One region of the Nocardiopsis sp. NPDC006832 genome, then DNA from elsewhere that is predicted to be linked to it. Evidence: riboswitches for the same ligand, from Rfam matches in the RefSeq annotation. Region 1 holds a riboswitch; the other holds the start of a gene.
The links. A riboswitch is a leader RNA that binds a small molecule or an ion and turns the genes downstream of it on or off. The one in region 1 is predicted to bind cobalamin.

Region 1 (3,589 bases):
GTTCGGCGAAGTACTGGACCATGTCGTTGCGCTCGGGTTCGCCGTGCACCAGCACGTCCAGACCGATCTCCTCCTGGAGCGCGATGACCCGGTCGATCTCCGCGCGCAGGAGCGCCTTGTAGTCCTCGGTGGGCAGTTCGCCCCGCCGGTGCGCGGCGCGGGCGCGACGCAGCTCGGCGGTCTGCGGGAAGGAGCCGATGGTGGTCGTGGTCAGCGGTCGCAGGGCGGCCACGTCCCGATCCTGGGGACGCTCGTAGGCGTCCGGGCCGAGGGCGTCCAGGCGGGCGCGCACCCGGGCGTCGGTGAAGGACGCGTCCCGCGGCTCGGACGCGCCCTGGTAGTCGGCGTCGGCTCCCTCGGAGAGCACCCGACCGAGCAGCGCGACCTCCCTGGTCTTCTGCTCGGCGAAGGCCAGGGTGGAGCGCAGCTCGGGCGCCAGTGAGGTCTCGGCGTCCAGGTCGATGGGCACGTGCAGCAGCGAGCAGGAAGTGCTCACCGTGAGCTCGTCGGTCAGGGCCAGGAGGGTGCCCAGTTCGGCGACGGCGGCCGGCAGGTCGGTGCGCCAGACGTTGCGGCCGTCCACCACGCCCGCGACCAGGCGGGTGGAGCCCAGCCCCGAGACGGCGGTGAGGTCGGAGGCACCCTCGGAGTCGGTGACCAGGTCCAGGCCCACGGCCTCGACCGGAGAGTCCTTGAGCACGCGCAGGGCGGCGGCGCCGATGGAACCGAAGTAGGTGGACACCAGGAGCGAGGGACGCTCGGTGAGCGACCCCAGGCGCTGGTAGGCGCGCTCCAGGTGGCCGACGGCGGCGCGACCCTCGTCGGTGGCCAGGATCGGCTCGTCGAGCTGGACCTCGGTGACGCCCGCGGCCGACAGGTCGCTCAGGAGCTTGGCGTAGGCGTCCAGGAGCTGGTCGAGGAGCTCGATGGGCTCCCAGCCCTCGGGAGCGTCCTCGGCGGCCTTGGCCAGCAGCAGGAAGGTCAGCGGACCGACCAGGACCGGGCGGGTCTGGAAACCGGCCTCGGCGGCCTCACGGAACTCGGCGAGGGGCTTGTCGCCGACCAGGCGCGGGCGGGTGCTCGGGGAGAGTTCGGGGACCAGGTAGTGGTAGTTGGTGTCGAACCACTTGGTCATCTCCAGCGGCGGCGCGCCCTGCTCGCCGCGGGCGAGGGCGAAGTAGCGGCGCAGCTGCTCGTCCCGCTCCTCTGCCTGGGCCGGGGAGGTGAAACGGGCGGGCACGAGGTCGAACAGGACCGCTGTGTCCAACACCTGGTCGTAGTAGGAGAAGGTGTTCGACGGGATGTCGTCCACTCCGGCCTCGCGCAGTCGGGCGTAGACGCCCTTGCGCAGGTCGGCGGCGACGGCGTCGAGTTCGGCGGCCGTGGTGTTGCCCTTCCAGTAGGACTCACTGGCGCGCTTGAGTTCGCGGGCGGGGCCGATGCGCGGGTAACCGTGGACCGTGGAGCGCACGGACGGCCCGGAGGCCGCGGGGTTGCTGACCATGAAGCTTCTCTCCCTCGTCGAAAGCCGGGTACCGGCCACGAGAGCGGGGCGAGGAGCGCGGCACGACGAGGGGCTCACCCGGGGCGCACGTGCCTGACGACCTCGGCCCTCCCTCGGGGCGCGGGACCACCGGCGGCACAGGCGCACCACCGGGTGGAGGCAGGTCTTCGGACTCGTGGGCGTTTCCGACGTCGTGCGCCGGTCGTCCTAATGATCACCGCTTCCCGGTTTTCCGACTTTTCCGGTCGGATCACCAGTGCTTATGGCGACGCTCGTTCCCACATACCGCTGCGGGGCAGTCCCGGATTCGCACCGGGTTCCCTCTTTCGACACACTCCGACCGACCGGAGCGGGCTCCGGGAGTCGATGGTGGGAGTGTGTACCTTCCACGCCTGCAAGTATAGGGAGCACCCCCTTCGCCCCTGCACCCGGCGTGACCCCTTGGCCCGGAGCACACCAGCGAACCCATTTCGTGTGCCCGGCATCACACCCGATACCAGCGTTACGCGAAAGACCCCCGTCCTTTCGCGAACGTTCGTCTGACGATGAGCGTGGAGAGCCCCCAGGTGAAGCAGCAAGACGGTCCCAGCATGGCCCCCGACCGCCCCGTTCTCACGGCAGCGATCGCGATGGTCGTCCTCTTGGGACTGGTGCTGTCGGCGACACGACCACCGGGCCTGCCCGAGGACGGAGTCATCGAGAGCATCACACGGAACGTGGCGGTGGACACCGACGACGACCTTCCGGCGGAAGGTTCCGAGGAGGGGACGACCGTGGTGGACACGGCCGCGCTCCCCGGCACCGAGGAGGCCTCGGTCGACTACGAGGGCGACAGTGAGGTGGCCGTCGCCTACCCGGCCATCCCCAACGCCGACCCCCTCACCGACTTCCTGGACCGCACCCTGACCGACCAGGTGCACGCCTTCGACGCCGCCAACCCCGGCGCGGCCTCCTTCGAGGGCGAGTGGCGGTTGACCGCCGCCGGTGACGGGGTCGTGGGCGTGCGGATCACCACCACCGAGACCGACTCGGAGGAGACCCGCGTCGGTCACAGCACCTACTGGTACGAGACCGACGACGGCTCGGTGCACGGTTCCAGCGGCCTGCTCGCCGGACAGGACGAGCTGGCCGCGCTCAACGACCGCGTACTCGAAGAGGTCCCGGACACCGTGGCGGCGGTGTCCCTGTACCCGATCAGCGGCCTTTACGACTCCCTCGCGTTCAGCCCCGAGGGCGACCTGATCGTGGAGTTCGACGATGGACAGGTCGCGCCCACCTCCGAGGGTCGCGTCGGCGTCGTGATCGAACGCGACGAGGCCGAGGAACTGCTGTCGGAGTTCGGGGTGCGGGCGCGCGACGCCGCGACCAAGGGCGTCGAGGAGTTCACCGTGGCCGCGGCCCCCGAGGCGGAGAAGGATGGCACCGGCGTCGCCTCCCCCGGTGAGATCTCCCCCGTCGACGACGGGATCGACTGCACCGACCCCGAGACGCGCTGCGTGGCGCTGACCTACGACGACGGCCCCGGCGGCCGGACCTCGGAGCTGCTGGACACACTCGCCGAGCACGACGCCAAGGCGACCTTCTTCGTCACCGGCCACCCGGTGATGGAGGACCCGTTCACGGTGCGCCGCACCTACGCGGAGGGCCACGAACTGGCCAACCACACCCTGGCCCACCCCGACCTGGCCACGCTCGGCGCCGGAGGCGTGCGCGCGGACCTGGACCCGGTCCAGGCGCTGGTGTACCGGGAGACCGGATACACGATGGACCTGATGCGTCCGCCCTACGGTTCCACCAACGACACCGTCGCCCAGGTCACCGAGGAGATGGGCATGGCCCAGATCCTGTGGAGCGTGGACACCAACGACTGGAAGGACCGCAAGGCCGGTGTGGTCGCCGACCCATTACTTTATATTGCACCTTATTCTGGTGTAACTATGGGTGAAGAGTTCATGTTTAATGGAAAACATGTTCTTATCGTTTACGATGATTTAACTAAACAAGCGGCAGCATACCGTGAGCTATCATTATTATTACGTAGACCACCAGGTCGTGAAGCATATCCTGGGGACGTGTTCTACTTAC
Region 2 (3,589 bases), on a different contig from region 1:
TCTCGGGCGCTGCGCCAGGAGTGCGACGACCTGATCGAGATCGGCGCCGGTCACCTGCGCCCGCACGTCAACCTGCTCTCCGGTGGTGGATCCACCCAGGAGAACGCGGCGAAGACGACCACGCCCTTCGCCAACGGACGCTCCCAGGCCCCCGCCGAACAGTCCCCCCACCCGGTGGCCTCCGGGCCCCGGAACGGCATGGTCGAACCGGCCACGCCCTCCACGGGTGGACTCGAAGCGATGTTCGCCGGCACCGGTGGCCAGCCCGTTCCACAGGGCAGCGCCATGGAACAGTTGCGCGCGATGCGTCGCTCGCTGGCCCAACAGCGCGGCGACCACCTCGCCGGCCCCTCGGGCGAGAACGCCCCTCCCGGAGCGATCGACGCCAACGGTTTCCCCTCGGGGGGACAGGCGGTGAACGGCAACGGGGTCTACCCGGGCGCCGGTCAGAACGGGCAGGCCGGGTACGTCGGCCCCCACACGGGCGCCCATCCGGCGCCGCGTGGAGCGGACGGAGGGTACGGGCTGCCGGCCAGACCCGGACCCGCCCAGGCGGCCGGAGGCGGTCCACAGGGCTTCGCCGGAACGGGCCCACAACAGGCCTTCTCCAATACGGGACCACAGCCCGCCTTCGGGGCGGGCACCGGTCCACAGGCCTCGTTCGCGCCCGACCCGCAACAGGCTCCACCCCATAGAAACCCTCCCGCCCCCGACCCCAGGTTCGGTGGCGGACACGGCGAGGAGCAGGGGTTCGGAGGTGGGGCGGACACAAACCCTACCTATGGGACCAGTACGGCAACTGACACCGCGCACAGCGGTGGCGCCGCGCCCCGTTTCGGGGAACGGCGACCTACTGGTCCCGAGTACGACGGCCGATTCGGCCCCGGCGGTTACCAGGAATCCACTCACAGTCCTGGATATGCCCAACAGACGGGGCTCGGCGCGCATACCGTTGATGATGCGGTGCACATCGCGCACAAGGAAGGGAACGACTTCGCGGAGTCGATCGCACGCGAGGCGCCGGTCCTTTGGGTGGAGGCCGTCCTCGCCCGCAGGCCCCGGATGCCCTCGGACCTGGAGGCTCGTCTGCTCCAGGGATCCTCGCTCCCGATCGACCACCTGCTGCGCGACGAGGTCCGAGATGGACTGCGCCAGGGGTTCTGGCAGGCCTTGGAGCGTGCCAGGCCCTGATCGGTGGGTGGGGAGAGCGAGTTGGGATGGGGCGATGCGGTTGACCCACGTGACGACGGCAGAACTCGACCGGTTGGAATTCCACGCCGTCCGATCCGGTGAACACGGCCGGACCGCCGCCCGACTACTGGACCTGGCCAACAGCGTCGACGCCGGTAGCGAGGTCACGCGGGCGGAGCTGTTCGTACGCGCCGGAGAACAGTGGGAGATCGCCCAGGAGTTCGAACGCGCCTGTTCCGCCTATCAGCGGGCCATAGACGATGGTGGCCCCACCGTGGTCGACGCGCACGCCCTCAGCGCCGGCGCCCTGTTGCAACTGGACGAGCGGCAGCAGGCCGAGGGGCACCTCAAGCGGCTGGAGACCGGTGAACCGGTCGGATTGCCCACCCACATCCACGTCACCGAGGCGTTGTACGCCCACGACGACCTGGAGGGCGCCGAACGGTGGGCCACCGTGGGCGCCCGACGACACGCCGGGCGCCCACAAAGTCCGTGCGATCGGGATCTGTTCCTCGAACTCCTGCGGATCCGATTTCGGATCAGGGCCGACCTCGGGCTGGCGGAGGATGATCTGGACCTCCTTCTCGACCAGGAGTGACCGCGCGATCCGACGAGATCGTAGGCGATCGGAGCGGGCGGCCTCCGGTTCGGTCGTCCCGCGCGTGTCCCGTGGTGGCGGGTTTCGGGGTGGGGCGGCGGCGCGGGTCGAGCACCGACAGACCGGGATCGGCCGGCCGCGAGTGAGGTTTCCTACCCTGCCCAGAGGTGCCGTGGCGGACACCCGGGCGAGGTGCCGGGTGCGTTCGTCCCGGGAACGTCCTAGGCTGTGACGCGCCCCCTTCGGGGACCCCTCCCGATACCGTCGCGCAGCCCCGTTCCGGCGCTTTCATACCACGCCCGGGAGGCGTGTTCGACGATCGTCGAAGAATCTGAGAAATCAGCGACACGCCATCATCTTGCGGTGTTCCAAGCCGCCATCCCCTAGATGTAGTATCTGTCCCGCTGGTGGTTCACCGGGCTCGCAAGGGGCCGGTGACGCGAGAGGGAACCCGGTGCGAGTCCGGGACTGCCCCGCAGCGGTGAGTGGGAACGAAGGTCGTCACGCGCACCGGGAACCCCCGAAAGGTCCCGGGAAGCGACGGCTCGGTAGGGCGCCCACGAGTCCGAAAACCTGCCATCGGCACACACCCCCAGGTGTGTACAACGTCGGGGCTTCGAGGGAGAGTCGCCGCGACCCGACGATGGATCGCACGCATCCGGTGCGGCGATCCATCGTTGTGAGCCGCACGCTTGTCACTTGTGCCCCCGCACCCCCACCGGGACTCTTTTACCGAGGTTGGAGCCGCTGTATGACCCTTGACGTCGAGGCCGTGCCCGCATCCGTTCGGCCCGGACCGAACAACGAGGGCGGTCGTCCCGCCGCCGTCGACCGGATCGAGCATGTCGTGGCCGAGGCCTGTGCACGGCTCTCCGGCGTTTCGGCGGAGAAGGTCCTGACCGAGGCGCGTCGCGGGTTCTACCCGGGCATCGCCGACGCCGAGGTCGAGCTCGGCGTCGTCATGGCCGCCCGCAGCTTCGTCGAGGTCGACCCGAACTACTCCTACGTGGCCGCTCGCCTGCTGCTGGACAAGCTCCGCACCGAGGCCCTGAGCTTCATCGGCGGCGCTCCCGAGACCGCCACCCAGGCCGACATGGCCGAGGGCTACGCGGGCTACCTGGCCGCCTACGTCGGTCGTGGCATCGACCTCGGGCAGCTCGACCCCGCCCTCGCCCGGTTCGACCTGGGGCGTCTGGGCAAGGCCCTGCACCCCGAGCGCGACGAGCAGTTCACCTTCCTCGGCATCCAGACCCTGTACGACCGCTACTTCCTGCACAGCGACGAGGTCCGCTACGAGCTGCCGCAGGCGTTCTTCATGCGCGTCGCGATGGGTCTGGCCCTCAACGAGGACGACCGTGAGGCCCGCGCGATCGAGTTCTACGAGCTGCTGAGCTCGTTCGACTTCATGGCCTCCACGCCCACCCTGTTCAACGCGGGCACGGTGCGCGCGCAGCTGTCGTCCTGCTTCCTGACCACGGTCGGCGACGACCTGCAGGACATCTTCCACGGCATCAGCAACAACGCCATGCTGTCCAAGTACTCGGGCGGTCTGGGCAACGACTGGACCCCGGTCCGCGGCCTGGGTTCCCACATCAAGGGCACCAACGGCAAGAGCCAGGGCGTCGTCCCGTTCCTGAAGATCGCCAACGACACCGCGGTCGCGGTCAACCAGGGCGGCAAGCGCAAGGGCGCGGTCTGCGCCTACCTGGAGACCTGGCACATCGACATCGAGGAATTCCTCGACCTTCGCAAGAACACCGGTGACGAGCGCCGCCGCACCCACGACATGAACACCGCGAA

Region 2: it holds a riboswitch for cobalamin, as region 1 does, so the genes downstream of both, ABZ717_RS20590 (ribonucleoside-diphosphate reductase subunit alpha) here and metE (5-methyltetrahydropteroyltriglutamate--homocysteine S-methyltransferase) in region 1, are expected to answer to the same signal.

The regions. Positions count from the first base shown of each region.
Region 1 is NZ_JBEYLC010000106.1:510-4,098, reverse strand. Features, by position in the region: gene metE (5-methyltetrahydropteroyltriglutamate--homocysteine S-methyltransferase) at 1-1,504, opposite strand, end outside; cobalamin riboswitch at 1,645-1,868, opposite strand; partial or broken gene ABZ717_RS27620 (polysaccharide deacetylase family protein) at 2,095-3,589, shown strand, end outside.
Region 2 is NZ_JBEYLC010000047.1:5,164-8,752, reverse strand. Features, by position in the region: gene ABZ717_RS20600 (NYN domain-containing protein) at 1-1,191, shown strand, start outside; gene ABZ717_RS20595 (hypothetical protein) at 1,226-1,789, shown strand; cobalamin riboswitch at 2,181-2,385, shown strand; gene ABZ717_RS20590 (ribonucleoside-diphosphate reductase subunit alpha) at 2,541-3,589, shown strand, end outside.